DNA from 4 places in the Weizmannia sp. FSL W8-0676 genome. Region 3 is predicted to be linked to each of the others. Evidence: riboswitches for the same ligand, from Rfam matches in the RefSeq annotation. Region 3 holds a riboswitch; each other region holds the start of a gene.

Region 1 (4,044 bases), 490 kb from region 3:
CATTTTCAAGCCCGCCTTTGCCTGTGAAACCTTTTTTCGTCGTAATCAAGCCGGCTTTTTGCAGCAAAAGCAAAGCCCTTCCGAGGTTCGTCGGGTCTTTCGGAATCACAACCTGGTCGCCGTCTTTTACTTCGCTGATCTTTTTATACCTTTTCGAGTAGATCCCCATCGGCCAGATATTCGTTGTGCCGATCGCCGATAGCTTCAGATTGCGTTGTTTTATAAAGTCATCGAAATAAACAACCGTCTGGAATGCGTTAATATCAATTTCCCCGTCGCTTAATGCGAGGTTCGGCTGAACATAGTCGTCAAAGCGGACAATCTTGATATTGATATTTTTCTTTTTCGCAAGTTTCTGGATTAAATTCCATGTCGGCACTTCAGAAGTGGTTGTCCCGACTTTGATTGTCTTTGTGCTTGTGCTGCCCGAATTGTTTTTGGCCCCGCATCCTGCCAAAACCAGGATGAGCCCCAATAATAGAATCGCAAATTTTTTCATCGCTCTAAGTCCCCCTGCACTTAATTTTTTATAAAAAGATGTAACCCTTTTTTTCGAGATTACTTTCTCCGAATTTTTTTGGAGAGAAAGTTGCCCAATGTCTGGACAAGCTGGGTGAAAATGACCAGCGTGATAACGGTAACGATCATGACGCCTGTCTGAAACTGGTTGTAGCCGTACGTGATCGCCAAATCCCCGATCCCACCGGCACCGACCGCGCCCGCCATCGCGGAAGCCCCGATCAGCCCGATGGTGGCAATCGTTAAATTGAGCACCATGGACGCCTTTGCCTCCGGAAGCAAAAACCGCCAAATAATCTGCCAGTTCGTCGCCCCCATTGACTGCGCAAGTTCGATTGTCCCTTTGTCGACTTCAAGCAGTGAACTTTCAATGAGCCGCCCGATGTAAAAAGCAGTGTACAAAACGAGCGGCACAATCGCTGCCGTTGTTCCGATCGCTGTCCCGACAACCCAGCGCGTAAACGGAATGATCGCGACAACGAGAATAATAAACGGGATCGACCGGAAAATATTGATAATCACATTTAAAATATTAAAAATCCATTTGTTTTCCCAAATGCCGTTTTCCCGGGTAATAACGAGGATCACGCCGACCGGAACGCCGATGATGATGGAAATGATTAATGATACAGCCACCATATACAGCGTCTGGCCCATTGCCGTGAAAAATTGCGGCCAAAACCATGACCAATCAAATGCCATTTTTCTCCACCTCCCGAATGATGGCTTCGTGATCGTTAATGTACTGAATGGCCCGCTTCATTTCTTCCGGGTCGCCTTTCAATTCGACAAGCAGGTTGCCGAAAGGAATGCCTTGAAGTTCGGTGATCATGCCATGAAGCACATTCAGGTCGATTGAAAAATGTTTTGCCGTATTGGATAACAGCGGCATATTGGTGGAAGCTCCTTTAAATAGGATCCGGTAAATGCCGTGCGGATTGTCTTTGCTGCTTTCATCGATCAGTTTTTGCACCGACGGCGGAATCGAATCATTCAGCACGGTTTTCACAAAGCTTCTTGCAATTTGCGTTTTCGGTTCTGTGAAAAGGTCGAGCACCGGGCCCTGCTCTACAATTTTTCCGCCGTCCAGTACCGCCACTTTATCACAAATGTCACGAATGACGTTCATTTCATGGGTGATCATCAGGATCGTGATGCCCAGCTCATCCCGGACTTTCCGCAAGAGGTCGAGCACGGCTTCGGTCGTATTCGGGTCAAGGGCCGATGTTGCCTCGTCACAAAGCAGGATGTCGGGATCCGTCGCCAGGGCCCTTGCAATCCCGACCCTTTGTTTCTGGCCGCCTGACAACTGGCCAGGATAGTGGTGCATTCTGTCTTCCAGCCCGACAAAAGACAATAACTCTGCGACTTTTGCCTTAATCTCTTCCTTCGGCCGGTGTTCCAGCACAAGCGGCATGGCCACATTTTGAAAAATCGTCTTAGACTGGAGCAGATTGAACTGCTGGAAAATCATGCCGATTTTTTTCCGCTCTTTGCGCAGCTCTTTCGGCGGCAGGCGCACAAGGTCGACCCCGTTAACGAGCACTTTCCCGGAAGTCGGCCGTTCGAGCAGATTTACGCACCGGATCAGCGTGCTTTTCCCGGCGCCGCTGTAGCCGACCACCCCGAAAATTTCCCCTTTTTCAACACGCAGATTGATGCCTTTTAACGCTTCAACCTTTTTGTCCTTCCCTTTGCCGTATACTTTATGAATATCTTCTAATACCAGCATGTTGAAATCTCCTTCTGTTCCTTTTAGCAAAAAAAAACCCGCTTTCATTCGAAAGAGGTTTGCCGGTCAAGTGACTTATCTCTCAGAATGAACCATTCTGCAGGAATTAGCACCTTTCAAAAAAAGATTTGAAGGTTGCTGGACGTCATCGGGCCTGTCCCTCAGTCTCTCTGGATAAGTTATTCATTTGTTATATTTAAATATTAGTGGACGGCTCGGGATTTGTCAATTCATTATTTTATATTTTTTTGTTTTCCAATCATCAGACAACTTGAAACAAAGCCCGGTTTCCGCGCCACTCCACCTGAATTTCATGCTCAAAAAAGCGGGAAAGCACTTGTTTTTCAATCATCTCGGACGTGCGGCCCTGCCGGAAAACTTCCCCGTTCCTGATCAGCAATGTCTTTTGGAAAGCGGGGGAAATTTCTTCCGGATGGTGCGTCACATATACAAGCGCCGGGCCGTTCTCATCTTTTGCCAGCTCTTCCACACTTTCCAGCAAAATTTCCCGGGCAAATAAATCCAGCCCGTTGCAAGGCTCGTCCAAAATTAAGATGCGCGGTTCCGCCATTAACGCGCGCGCGATTAAAAGCTTCTGCCGCTCTCCTTGCGAACAATGTCCATAAGCACGGCCATAAAGGGCGGCACAATGCAATTGTTCCATCAAGCGCAAGGCTTTTTCTTCGTCTTCTGCATCCACCGCTTCATACAGCCCGATCGATGCATATTTGCCGCTGATGACCACATCGCGTGCAAGCTGGGTGCGCGGTATCCTTTCCTGGATGGAGGAGCTGACCCAGCCGATTGATTTCCGCAGTTCCGGCAGGCTTGTTTTTCCGAACGCTTTGCCGAGCACCTTGATGCTGCCCTTTGTCGGCCAGATATACCCGTTGATCATATTGAGCAAAGTGGTTTTGCCGGAACCGTTTAAGCCGAGGACAGCCCAGTGCTCCCCTTTTTTGACCGTCCAGTGAATGTCCGAGAGCAGTTTTTTGCCATCGCGCACCAGGCTCACACCAGCAACTTCGATTATATTTTCCATCTGTTCCATCCCCTTACATTTCGTACAAGTTTTCAGGCGCACAGGGGTTCACCCTGCGCCCTTCATTTATTCATGCTGGCGAGAAAATCCCCGAGCAGGTCTTCCGCATCTTCTTCTTTTTCCGGCGCTTCCGCTTCAGGGGGTGCCGGTTCGGCGGCGGCAGTTCTCCAGTCGAACGCATCAAGATCATCCGAACCGGGCGGCTCACCACCGGATTGAACCGGTTCCGGGTCTGCTTCTCCACTGGTTTGCGGCAATTCGTCTTCCTGTAAAAAAAGCGTATCATCCATAGAAACAGGTTGTTTCGAGAGGGCAGCAAAAAGCGAAGTCGCCCGGAGCGGATCCTGAATCAGCTCGTAAACAATGCTGCCGAGCATTGCTTCCGAATGTTCGTGCTTCAGCCAGTCATGCTGCACTTTTGTCAGTTTGCGCGGCAGCGGAATTGTAATCGTTTCTTTGTCTTTTACGAGCGACTGGTTCACGCCCTGTATCACATACCCGGCTATTTTGGCGGAGAAGTTCCGTTTCTCTTTTTCTTTTAACTTTGACAACTCTTTTAAAATATGATCGGGCGTATCCTGGGGGATCCGGAACGCAATCGTCTGGCCCCGCTTCATCCCGCTTTGATTTTCCATATTTTTTCACCTTATTTGGATTCGACCGGTTTCTTTCCTTTGTCTTCCGGTTTATTGTTTTTCCTCACATAATCCGAAATTAATTTGTAGTAAGCATTGGCCATCATCCAGATGCT
Region 2 (4,044 bases), 530 kb from region 3:
ATTTGACGGCCAAAATCTGCACATGTAATATAGTTTAGCATGTTTTCCGGCAGTTTGCAGGGATTTTGTTAAAAAAGGTACATGTATCTCCCGCATGGAAAAAGAGCGGCCTATCAACAGGCACGCTCTTTTTCCCATTATTTTCCGATATGATTGCGGGCGAATTCATTCAACGCCCCGGCTTTGTCCGTTTTTTCCCAAGGCACATCCAAATCATCGCGGCCGAAATGCCCGTACGCAGCGGTCTGTCTGTAAATCGGGCGGCGCAAGTCGAGCATTTTGATAATGCCGGCCGGGCGCAGGTCAAAATGGGCTTCAACCGCCTCGATCAGCACTTCTTCCGGAACTTTTCCAGTCCCAAACGTATCGATGGAAATGGAAACGGGCTTCGCCACCCCGATCGCATACGCAAGCTGTACCTCACATTTTTCCGCAAGGCCGGCCGCAACAATATTTTTCGCAACATAGCGGGCGGCATAAGCAGCGGAACGGTCCACTTTCGTCGGGTCTTTCCCGGAAAATGCGCCGCCGCCGTGGCGTGCATATCCGCCGTACGTGTCGACAATGATTTTGCGGCCGGTCAGCCCGGCATCCCCTTGAGGGCCGCCGATAACAAAGCGGCCGGTCGGATTAATCAAATACTTTGTATCCGCATCGAGTAAGTCTGCCGGCACAACCGGTTCAATGACGTATTTTTTCATATCCCCCTGAATTTGCCCGGAACTGATGTCAGGATTATGCTGCGTTGAAATGACAATTGTATCAATCCGGGCAGGCTGGTTGTTCTCATCATATTCAACTGTCACCTGTGTCTTCGCATCCGGGCGCAAATACGGGATCACTTCATGTTTGCGGAGTTCAGCAAGACGGCGGGCAAGCTTGTGGGCAAGCGAAATGGGAAGCGGCATCAGCTCTTCTGTCTCATTGCAGGCAAACCCGAACATCAGGCCCTGGTCGCCGGCTCCGATTGCCTCAATCTCTTCATCGCTCATCCCGCCTTCGCGGGCTTCCAAAGCCTGGTTAACGCCGCGCGCAATATCCTCGGACTGTTCGTCAATCGATGTCAAAACAGCGCAGGTTTCCGCATCAAACCCGTATTTCGCGCGCGTATAGCCAATCTCTTTAATGGTCTTGCGCACCACTTTCGGAATATCCACATATGTATTGGTGGAAATTTCCCCCGTGACGAGCACGAGCCCTGTCGTGACGGAAGTTTCGCAGGCAACGCGGGCATTCGGGTCTTTTTCTAAAATGGCATCCAAAATGGCATCGGAAATCTGGTCGCAAATTTTGTCCGGATGGCCTTCCGTCACCGATTCCGATGTGAACAAATGCCGTCCTTTTAACATCCGCTTTTCCTCCTTATATTGTTACATATTGAAAACGGTACTCATACCCTAAACTCGATTCATTTTAAGTACAAAGCCAAAAATAAAAACCTTTCCCATTCATATGAGTGGAAAGGTTTTGACTTCAATCAATCGCGCCTTTCACTCTTATCGTTCAAGGAAACATTCCTTGCTGCAGGTTAGCACCTTTGCCTGGAAGTCAAGCGGCAGCTGCGTTGCGAGCGCATTGCCTGTTCCAGAGGCGGGTTGCTGGGTTTCATCGGGCCCGTCCCTCCACCAGCTCGGGATAAGAGTATCCGTTCAAAGTAAAATCATACGCAATTTAGCAGGCGCTGTCAATGCTTTTTTCACCATTTGCCCTTTTGCCCCCTGCATTTTTCCCGGGAAAAAGTATGTAATAAACGGATGAATATGTTATACTGATATCGTTTAAAGCGAAATAAGTTATTCAAAGGGGCGGTTTATGAAAATGGATCTGATTGGCGCTTCTGACGATTTAAAGTTTTTGTTGTCGGGGGAAAATGTGCGCATGCAGCTTTCCGTGCCGCAATTAATGGAAAAAATTATTGAACGGAAAGAAGCTGTGCTGACAACGGAAGGGGCCATTTCTGCTACAACAGGAAAATACACAGGAAGGTCGCCGAAAGATAAATTTATTGTCGTCGACTCCGAATCAAAAGACCGTGTCGACTGGGGCAAAATCAACCAGCCGGTATCTCCCGGCGTGTTCAACAGGCTCTATGAAAAAATGATCCGGCATTTAAAAGGGAAAGACGAAATTTTTGTGTTTAAAGGTTTTGCGGGTGCCGATCCAAAAAGCCGCCTTCCGATCCAGACCGTGAATGAGTTCGCCTGGCATAATTTATTCGCGCATCAATTGTTTATCCGGCCGGATGCGGAGGAACTCAATCAACACGATGCGCAATTTACCATTCTTTCCGCGCCGCTGTTTAAAGCAGACCCGGCGCTTGACGGCACGAATTCCGAAGCGTTCATCATGATTTCACTTGAACGCCGGATGATTCTGATCGGCGGAACGGAATATGCAGGCGAAATGAAAAAAAGCATTTTTTCCATCATGAATTATTTGCTGCCGCAAAAAGGCATCCTTCCCATGCACTGCTCCGCCAATACCGGGAAAAACGGCGATACGGCCCTGTTTTTCGGCTTGTCCGGGACCGGGAAAACGACACTTTCCGCCGATCCGGAGCGCGCGCTTATAGGGGACGATGAGCACGGCTGGTCCGACAGCGGCGTCTTCAATATTGAAGGCGGATGCTATGCAAAGTGCATCGGGCTTACAGAAGAAAAAGAACCGCAAATTTACCGGGCAATCCGGTTTGGGACCGTACTTGAAAATGTAGTCGTAGATCCGGTGTCCCGTAGGCCGCAATATGGCAACAATGCACTGACGGAAAATACAAGGGCTGCTTACCCGATTGAAAACATCGGCAATATTGCCCGTTCCGGCATGGCCGGCCATCCGTCAACCATTATATTTCTGACGGCTGATGCGTCCGGTGTCCTGCCACCGATCAGCAGGCTGACAAAAGAGCAGGCCATGTACCATTTCTTGAGCGGTTACACTTCCAAACTGGCCGGCACCGAACGCGGCGTCACGCGCCCGGAAGCTGTGTTCTCCACTTGCTTCGGCGCGCCGTTTTTGCCGCTTGAGCCCGCCGTTTATGCGGAAATGCTCGGAGAGAAAATTGGCAGGCACAACGTCCAGGTATTTCTGGTCAATACCGGCTGGACAGGCGGCCCGTACGGAACCGGTTCCCGCATGAAATTAAGCTATACGAGGGCCATGGTCCGGGCTGCGATAAACGGCAAACTGAAAAATGTGGAAACGCGGCAGGATGATATTTTCGGGCTGCACATCCCGGCCCGTATTGAAGGGGTGCCGGAGAAAGTCCTTTATCCGCAAGATACATGGGCGGACAAGCAGGCTTACCGTGAAAAAGCGTTCGAACTTGCAACCCGGTTCAAAGAAAATTTCCGGCAATTTTCATCAGTGCCGGATGATATTGAAAAACTCGGCGGCCCGCTTATTTAAGCATAAGCGGGAGCCCGGCTAAAACCAGGTACTTGCCTGGACGGCGCTGATTCCTTCCTGCAGTGCCCATTGGTGGTGGGTGCCGGCCATTTTTTCCGCAGCCTCGTGAAGGTTGAGCCATTCCAGGTTATGGCTACCTTTGCGGGGCTGTTCCCATTTTCCCAAATAAAACAGACCTTCATCCATGGACCGCGCGCCTGTTTCCTGTGCCGCTTTGCCTAAAAAGCCCGCAATTTCAAGATCCGCGCCGACTGTCCGCATCAGGCAGGCAAGTTCAGACTCCCCGCGGCTGATTTCCCCGCCCGGCAGCCTGTAGCCACTGCCCGACGGCACCACCCCGACTTTTTCTTTTTTCGCATCAAAAATGACGGCATATGCGCCGCAAGCTTTTTTGTAGCCCGTTTCCATCTTTGGCATTCCTCCTTTTTTAAGCAAATGCAAAGACCGGCCCCTTTTCCCTCAAGTATCCATTATGGCGGATGCTTGGGCCGGCCCTTTTTAAATCGCTTCGGCCTGTTCCTTTTTCCAGTTTCAGAAGCCGGCCTTTTCTCTTACGATTAGTATTTTCAATCCTGCCCATTTCATCCCGAAAAACCAGGCTGGCGGCACCTTGCAAGGCGTGTGTTGCGTCTGCCAATA
Region 3 (4,044 bases):
GCATAAACAGGGGCTGCAAACCGGACGGGCGCGGGTAAGCCATGTTTTGGCCCACAAAAAAATCACAAAACGCGCCTCTGTGCATTTGCCGCTAAAAGAAGTTTGCGGCCTGCCTTCACTTAGGCGTGCGGTATTGAAAAATTGGTGATGGATCATTTTTGCCGGTGCCTGGTTAAGGAATGGCTGGTTTAGGTGGAAAAACGGGGCCGCTTTCCTTCACATAGAGGGCATCTGCATAAAGGAAGCAAAAATGGCGTTGTTCGTTCGCATAGAAACGCCTCAGCCCGTTTATTGTCAAAAACGGCTTTAAAAAAACAATTTGGGCAATGGATCCCTTGCCCGAACATGTTCCTTATTCTGCGACGCTTACGCTGGCGCTGGCAACTGCCCGCTTGTGTTTTCTGATTGTATAGAAAATGAGGATTGCCCATATTGCCACAATGGCTGTATAGGTAACGCCGTACCACCCGCTTCCGGCGCCGGCCATTTTTAATAAAGTTTGCACGTTGCTGAACACAATCATGCCGCTGACAATGACAGCCAGCAAATGAGCCGGCAAAATTTTAACCAGATAGGCTGCAATCGGTGCGGCGATCAGGCCGCCAAGCATGAGGGCGATCGTCCAGATCCAGTTAATCTGCATAGCGCCGAGGGATAAAAGGAAACCGATGCTTGACGCCAGGGATACGGCAAATTCACTTGTATCTACCGAGCCGATCACTTTCCGCGGTTCGATGTCATTTCTGGACAGCAAAGCCGGTGTGGCGATAGGGCCCCAGCCGCCGCCCCCCGTTGCATCAAAAAATCCTGCGACAAAGCCGAGCGGGATGAAAAATACGTTTGACCCGGTCTTCTTTTTAACTTTCAACGCCCCGCGCGCGTTGATCAGAAACCGGATAAGAATATAGAGGCCAAGGGCGATCAGAAAAATAGAAATGTACGGTTTTAATGTGCTTGCAGGAAGATGGCTGAGAACGGTTGCCCCGAGAAAGGCGCCGACAGCCCCGGGTACAACCAGTTTCCAAATGATCCCTTTATCGACATTCCCAAATTTCATATGAGAGACCCCGGAAGCCGCCGTTGTAAAAACCTCCGCCAAATGCACAGAAGCTGATGCGACAGCCGGCGCAATTCCGAAAGCCAAGAGGAGTGAGGTAGAAGTCACCCCGTAACCCATTCCGAGAGATCCATCCACCAATTGTGCGGCAAGGCCGACAAGTGCTAAGACAATTAATTTTTGCATGTTCATGTTCCCCGCTTTCTTCATCCATAAATTTGATTCATCCTGATGTAGAGGGATTATACGCATCAGGGTCTATCCTGGGTCAAACGGCCGGCCTTGCAGAAATTAAAAATCTTTCCGCCATTTTACGGAAAGACAGCGAGTAAAGGATAAGCGCTTATCTTTCAAAATGGTACCCATTTTGCTGGAATTGGCACCTTGCTGCTCGCTGCAGGTTGCCGGACTTCATTGGGCCAGATCCCTCCGTCGCTCTTGATAAGTGATTTGTTGTTTAAAATTTTATCAGAAAATAAATGGAAGTCAATATAATTATTGCAAGTTTTTTTATAGGATTTATACGAATGGGGGGATAAAGAAAAAACTCCCCATCAGATTACGCTGTGTCGGGAGTTTTTTCTTTACGCCGGATTGGTGTTAAAAAGCTTGTTTTAGGATGCGCGGGGGCATTATGGCTGCTTCTATTCAATAGTCCAACCGGGTTAGCGGTCCCGCCCATTCTGGCAGTTTGATACGCGCTATCCACCCGTGCCTGTCCCCTTCCCGTCCAAAGGAACCGGTTTTATCAACACAAGCCTATTCCTTTGCTTTGATTTTCAGTGACAGGACGACCAGCACGATTAAAATAGCGAGGCAGATGCTTGTACCAATCGGGTTGCCGCCGCCCAGCAAAAAAGACAGGAAAATGCCTGCCAGTGCAAGCAGTGCAATCCAGACCATGAAAGGGTACCCTTTTACACGGAAGGAAGGCAATTTTTCATACGACTTTCGGAGCCGCAGTTCGGCTGCACAGATGGCGATCCAGACAAGGACGACGGTAAATCCCGGGATGGTCATCAAATAGCTGATGACCTCATCCGGCGTAAGATAGGCCAGAATCACGCCGGCTAAAATAAACAGTGAGGTCAGCAAAATACTGGTGAGCGGGACGCCTTTCCGGGAAATTTTTAAAAAGGCGCGCGGCGCTTCTCCGGATTGCGCCATGTTGAACAGTGTGCGCGAAGTGGCATAAATGCCGGAATTGGCGGCAGAAAGAACGGCCGTCAAGAGCACAAAATTCATCACATGGGCGGCAGCGGGGATCCCGGTGCGGCTGAACACCTGCACAAACGGGCTTTCCACGGAAGAAACCTGGTTCCACGGGATAATGCCGCAAATGATCAGGATGGGCAAAATATAAAAAAGCATGACGCGGACAACGGTCTGTTTAATGACACGCGGCAGCACTTTTTCGCTGTCTTTCGTTTCCGAAACGGTAACGCCGATCAGTTCCGCGCCGCCGTATGAAAACATCACGATCAGAAAAGCGCTGAACGTACCGTGAAGCCCGTTCGGGAAAAACCCGCCGTGCGCTGTATAGTTGGACAGCATGGAAGATGTCCCGGGGAATAAACCGAATAAAATCAGCGCGCCAAGCAGGATAAAAACGATCAATGTGATGATTTTAATGCCGGCAATCCAAAATTCAAATTCGCCGTAGTACTTCACTTCAGTTAAATTGATGCCGACTATGAAAGCGGCGCAGAGCAAACTGAGCAGCCACAATGGCGCGTGGGGAACCCAGAATTGCAGGAAGCTCCCGGCTGCAAGCAGTTCCACGACTGTAACAATGACCCAGTTGATCCAGTACAGCCAGCCAATAATGAAAGAAACCCGGCTGCCGAACGCTTTGTGGATCAGATTTTGGACGTTGAGGCCGGGGTGGACAAGCGCCATTTCCCCCAGCGCTGACATGACAATGAATAAAAGCGCGCCGCCGATCAGGTAAGAAACGGCAACACTCGGGCCGGCAAGGCTGACGGTATCGGAGCTGCCTTTAAAAATGCCGGTTCCGATCATCCCGGCCAATGCGATGAACTGGACATGCCTTGGTGACAAGCCTTTTTGCAAATGATGTTGGTTTTTTTCCATTTCTATCAATCTCACTTTTCTTTTTTAGATAAACGCTTTTCAGTGCTAAAGCATTTATTCTATTTTAGCAGAAAAAAGGAAATATTGATATACAAAAAAATGGAATCGCCGGATGGCAGATGCATCCATATTTCACCAAAGTAAAATGTAAAAACAGCGGGACACCATTCATTGTAGTATCTCGCCGTTCTGTTTAAGTTTGTGCCCCGGGACGGGCAGAGGAAAATACGCGCCAGCTCCCTCTACTTTTTATCAAACCCTTGGCGTTCTACAAATTCCTTCATGAAAACGCGCGATGGTTCTTTAAAAAATTGTGCCATTTGGCCTGTCCAGGTATCGTTCCTTTTTCCGTCTGTGCGTTTTGTATAATATTGCGATACCGTTTCATTGTATTCCTTCAGATCGCGCAAAAGACGTTCATCAGCCGGGTATTCATCTTCAAAATAAACATGCTCAGCCGCCATGCGCGGTTTTTTCGCAGACGGATCGGCCGGATAGCCGATTGTCATTGCAAATAGCGGAAGGACATATTGCGGGATTTTCAAAAGTTCGGCCACTTCCGGCAGCCGGTTGCGCAAGCCTCCGACATAACAAATGCCAAGCCCCATCGATTCCGCAGCGAGCGCGGCGTTTTGCGCGGCCAGTGCCGTGTCGATGAGCGCGACCATAAATTTTTCCGTTGTCTCAAGTGTATCTTGCGCATCTACGCCTTCCATTTCCGCCGCAAGTGCATGTTTATGGAGATCGGCACAGAAAATGAGCAGATGGCCGCATGTTCCGACATGGCGGTTCCCGGTCAGTTCTGCTAATCTTTGCTTCCGTCCGGGATCTTGAATGCCGAGAATCGTATAAGCCTGGACGAAATGAGAAGTGGCGGCTGCCTGCGCGGATTC
Region 4 (4,044 bases), 890 kb from region 3:
TCCCAGTGCTTTTTGGAATGCCGCTGTGCAGTCGGTTTTTCCATCGCCGGCAGCCCCGAAATCTGCCACATTGACTGTACGGGATGCCACAGACAGCAGCCGGCTGTATTCTTGATCCAATATCGTTTTCCATTCCGGGTAGACAAGGCCGTTCTGATCTGCAAGGGTTTTATACGGTTCAACCGGATATCTCCGGTTCAGCAGCAGCCGTGAAAGGGAAAACGGTTTGTGAAATTCCGGCTGGCAGTATTTTTGAAAAAGCGCTTCATTTTCCTGGATTAGGGTACCCGGCTGGACTGCCCTGCGTGAAAGCTGGCGCAGCAGCATGCCGTTTGTCCGGGGGTCATGATGCTTATCCAAATGAATCATTTTTTCACCCCGCTTTGCCTTCATTCAGTCTCTGTCATTGGATATATGTAGTATACCCCCGCAGGTTGGAAAACGCACTGAAAAAGGAAGACTCTTTTCTAAATCATTGTTGTTGGCATAAAAAAGATTGAATTTTATGTTAAAATCGAAGAAAAGGAAGGTGGAAGTCAATGAGCCTGCCAAAATGTTCTGATTGTAACCATCCATTTAAGTGGATTTATATCTTTAAGAGATTATGGAAGTTTGACCAAACCATAGAATGTCCAAATTGTAAAGCCAAGTTATATCCAAGTTTGAAGTTTCGAAATAAAGTTGGATATTTTTCCCTGCTTTGCTTTTTCATCTCATTTGGACTAATGATATTGGGCATTCCAAAAATTGCATTCATAACACTAATCATCATTATTTGGGCTTGTTTGATTCTTATGATGCCTTATGTTTATTCGTTTGATCATAAAGAAAGGCTTCTATGGTAAAAGGGAACGAATAGTTGTCGCCCTTTTAAATGGCTTCAAAAATCCAGGTGATGATGAAACGCGGAGCTGAGCCGGTACGCCGCAAGTTTAAAGGTGAATTGATGAACCGATTTGGTACAGAGCAAGATTTGAAAAAAACACATGCAAGTAAAGATTGGAAACCATTTCATCAAATGAGAAAGAAAAAGGTGGCCCAAAACTACATGTAACACTTTTCGTGAAAATGGGCCTTATTTTCTTTATCAGAATTTTTCGTTGACGAATAGCATAAGAAGGTATACAATAAACTTCAAGCTTATATGTTGTTATTTTCTTATCAAGAGAGGTGGAGGGAAGGGCCCTGTGAAGCCTCGGCAGCAGGTCCGAAAACGGGTACTGTGCCAATTCCTGCAGGTGGTGGCCTGAAAGATAAGAAGATTTCCCGGGAATGGATATCTTCTTACTTCAGGGTAAGAAGATTTTTGTCGTTTAATCCTTAGTAATCGAATAAGAAAGAAGGGAATAGAGTGGAGCAAACGCGGCTCACATATGAACAGTTTACGTCGGATCCGTTTGCAGTGTTCGTGCCGGAAGATGAAACAAAGGGCGCATTGGAAATTTTGCAGTGGGCATATGGCACGTACGGTAAATCAGTGGTATATGCGTGCAGCTTCGGCGCAGAAGGAATGGTGCTGATTGATCTCATTTCGAAAGTCAGAGAAGATGCGGATATCGTATTTTTGGATACGGACCTGCACTTTCCGCAGACTTACGAATTGATTGAAAAAGTAAAAAAGAAATATCCGGCTTTAAATATCCAAATGAAAAAACCGTCGCTTACGCTTGATGAACAGGCGGCGCAATACGGATCTGCCCTTTGGAAAAGGGATCCGGACCAATGCTGCTATATCCGGAAAATCAAGCCGCTTGAAGAAACGCTGCAGGGAGCGGCGGCCTGGATATCCGGCTTGCGGCGGGAGCAATCGCCGACGAGGGCGAAAACGAATTTTGTCAATAAAGATGAAAGGTTCCATTCGATTAAAATTTGCCCGCTGATTCATTGGACATGGGATGACGTTTGGAACTATATCAAGTCCCATCATCTTCCGTATAACGAATTGCATGACCAGGGATATCCGAGCATCGGCTGTTTCCCGTGCACACGTGCTGTCGGAAACAGCGACTCAAGAGCAGGAAGATGGGCGGGCTTTCATAAAACCGAATGCGGGCTGCATACGGTTCAGAAAAAATAAGGCTGCCCGGTGGTGCTGCGGCAAAAACGGCCATCCCTTCTAAGCCGCTGCTACAGCCACTCCGGGAGAAGTGGGCGCATAAACCAAACCAACCAGTTATCCGATTAAGTTTAAAGCAGGTGAAGAAATGAGAAAAGTATATTTAGTCGGGGCAGGGCCCGGCGATCCGGAACTGATCACAGTGAAAGGATTGCGCATGATCCGGGAAGCGGATGTCATTTTATATGACCGCCTGGTGAATCCGGATCTGTTAAAAGAAGCAAGGCCGGATGCGGAACTCGTCTACTGCGGGAAAAAGCCGGACGCCCATACGATGTCGCAGGATACGATCAACCACCTGCTTGTGAAGTTTGCCAACCAAGGCAAAACTGTTGTCCGTTTAAAAGGCGGCGATCCGTTTATATTCGGCAGAGGCGGGGAGGAGGCGGAAGTACTGGTGCAAAAGCATATTCCGTTTGAAATCGTTCCGGGGATTACGGCCGGTTCCGCCGTGCCCGCCTATGCCGGCATTCCGCTCACCCACCGCGGGCTCAGTACATCCGTTGCTTTTATCGCGGGCGTCACGAAAAAAGGCGAAGACCTTGATGCATACTGGTCCAAATATGCGGGAATTGATACACTTTGCATTTATATGGGCGTGAAAAATCTGCCGCTCATCTGTGCGCAACTGATAAAGCACGGCAAATCGCCGGACATGCCGGCTGCACTTATCCGCTGGGGCACGACGGAAAAACAGGAAACCGCGGTCGGCACGCTTGGAAATTTAAGTGAAAAGGCGGACGGGTTGCGCAACCCATCGCTTTTGATCATCGGAGAAGTGGTAAAACTGCGCGATGAGTTGAAATGGTTTGAACAGCTTTCCGCTGCTCCGGCCTGTACCGGGTGAACGGGTATGAAACAAGGTGTTTTATATGTCAGCCACGGCAGCCGTGTGCCCGAAACCGCCCGGGAAGCAACAGCGGCAATCCGGCAAGCGATGGCACAGGTGGATGCGGATCTCCAGGAAATTTGTTATCTGGAAATTGCGGAACCGGATATTGCAGCAGGGATTGATGCGCTTGTCCGGGGCGGCGCAGGGCGTATCGCCGTTGTGCCGGTATTGCTGCTGAGTGCCGGGCATTATTATGAGGATATCCCGCGTGCGATCCGGGAAGCGAAACGACGTTATCCGCATATTGTGTTTACGTACGGCCGCCCGCTCGGCGTCGGGGACCGGATCACCGGAATCCTGGCGGAAAATATTTTGGAAACCGGCATGCCTCCGGGTGCCTGGATTCTGCTGGTCGGACGCGGCAGCCGTAATCCGGAAACACTGTGCGATTTTGCAAAAATTGCGGACGGGCTGCGCGTGCAACTGGGGGCAGAACAGATCAAAACGGCTTATTTGGCGGTTCTTGAGCCCCGTTTTGATGAGGCGCTGAAGGAGCTGGCCGTGGCCGGGCGCCCGGTGGTTGTGGCCCCATATCTTTGGTTCACCGGCGTGCTCGTCCGGTCGCTGGAAAAGAAAGTGGGCATGCTGCAGCGGGAAGGATATGATATCCGGCTGGCACGGTATCTCGGCTGTCACCCAGATATGGCGGACGCATTGGCCGCCCGGGCAAAGGAAGCGTTGGGTGCAGAGGCTTTTATTTGAGATTCCGGGACCTTTTTTGCCCCCGGAAAGCCTGGGGGAAGCCTGCGGCGTTTTCTATTGTGAACCCCTCCCTTATTTGGGGGAGATGCAGTTTAAAAAATGCCTGGGTGCGGTGTTTCAATGTGCGTACCGGCACTTTTTTGGGCCCGATCAGCCTGAAAGATGCCCGCGGTCCGGCGCTCCATTGCGCATGCCGGCACTTGCCCGGTTCCGGCTCCCCAGGAAACGCTGGAAAGGGAGCGTACGGGCACATTCACGAAAATGGCAGGAAGTACGAGGCGTTTCTGCACCGGATAAACTGGAAAGGAGATCAGGAATGGCTTGGGTACCGGTT

The links. A riboswitch is a leader RNA that binds a small molecule or an ion and turns the genes downstream of it on or off. The one in region 3 is predicted to bind S-adenosylmethionine.
Region 1: linked by a shared signal. The riboswitch ahead of NST20_RS15775 (methionine ABC transporter ATP-binding protein) and the one ahead of NST20_RS13470 (sulfite exporter TauE/SafE family protein) in region 3 are both predicted to bind S-adenosylmethionine.
Region 2: linked by a shared signal. The riboswitch ahead of metK (methionine adenosyltransferase) and the one ahead of NST20_RS13470 (sulfite exporter TauE/SafE family protein) in region 3 are both predicted to bind S-adenosylmethionine.
Region 4: linked by a shared signal. The riboswitch ahead of NST20_RS01490 (phosphoadenylyl-sulfate reductase) and the one ahead of NST20_RS13470 (sulfite exporter TauE/SafE family protein) in region 3 are both predicted to bind S-adenosylmethionine.

The regions. Positions count from the first base shown of each region.
Region 1 is NZ_CP151954.1:3,211,809-3,215,852, forward strand. Features, by position in the region: gene NST20_RS15765 (MetQ/NlpA family ABC transporter substrate-binding protein) at 1-499, opposite strand, end outside; gene NST20_RS15770 (methionine ABC transporter permease) at 559-1,221, opposite strand; gene NST20_RS15775 (methionine ABC transporter ATP-binding protein) at 1,211-2,251, opposite strand; SAM riboswitch class I at 2,324-2,432, opposite strand; gene NST20_RS15780 (ABC transporter ATP-binding protein) at 2,514-3,293, opposite strand; gene NST20_RS15785 (hypothetical protein) at 3,356-3,928, opposite strand; gene NST20_RS15790 (ParM/StbA family protein) at 3,940-4,044, opposite strand, start outside.
Region 2 is NZ_CP151954.1:2,188,020-2,192,063, forward strand. Features, by position in the region: gene metK (methionine adenosyltransferase) at 138-1,349, opposite strand; SAM riboswitch class I at 1,494-1,642, opposite strand; gene pckA (phosphoenolpyruvate carboxykinase (ATP)) at 1,819-3,405, shown strand; gene NST20_RS10770 (DNA mismatch repair protein MutT) at 3,424-3,813, opposite strand.
Region 3 is NZ_CP151954.1:2,722,042-2,726,085, reverse strand. Features, by position in the region: gene NST20_RS13470 (sulfite exporter TauE/SafE family protein) at 353-1,243, opposite strand; SAM riboswitch class I at 1,398-1,505, opposite strand; gene NST20_RS13465 (amino acid permease) at 1,817-3,151, opposite strand; gene nfsA (oxygen-insensitive NADPH nitroreductase) at 3,394-4,044, opposite strand, start outside.
Region 4 is NZ_CP151954.1:289,475-293,518, forward strand. Features, by position in the region: gene NST20_RS01475 (glycosyl hydrolase family 28-related protein) at 1-369, opposite strand, end outside; gene NST20_RS01480 (TIGR04104 family putative zinc finger protein) at 540-845, shown strand; gene NST20_RS01485 (hypothetical protein) at 875-1,054, shown strand; SAM riboswitch class I at 1,156-1,260, shown strand; gene NST20_RS01490 (phosphoadenylyl-sulfate reductase) at 1,352-2,077, shown strand; gene cobA (uroporphyrinogen-III C-methyltransferase) at 2,205-2,963, shown strand; gene NST20_RS01500 (sirohydrochlorin chelatase) at 2,970-3,710, shown strand; gene NST20_RS01505 (NAD(P)-binding protein) at 4,027-4,044, shown strand, end outside.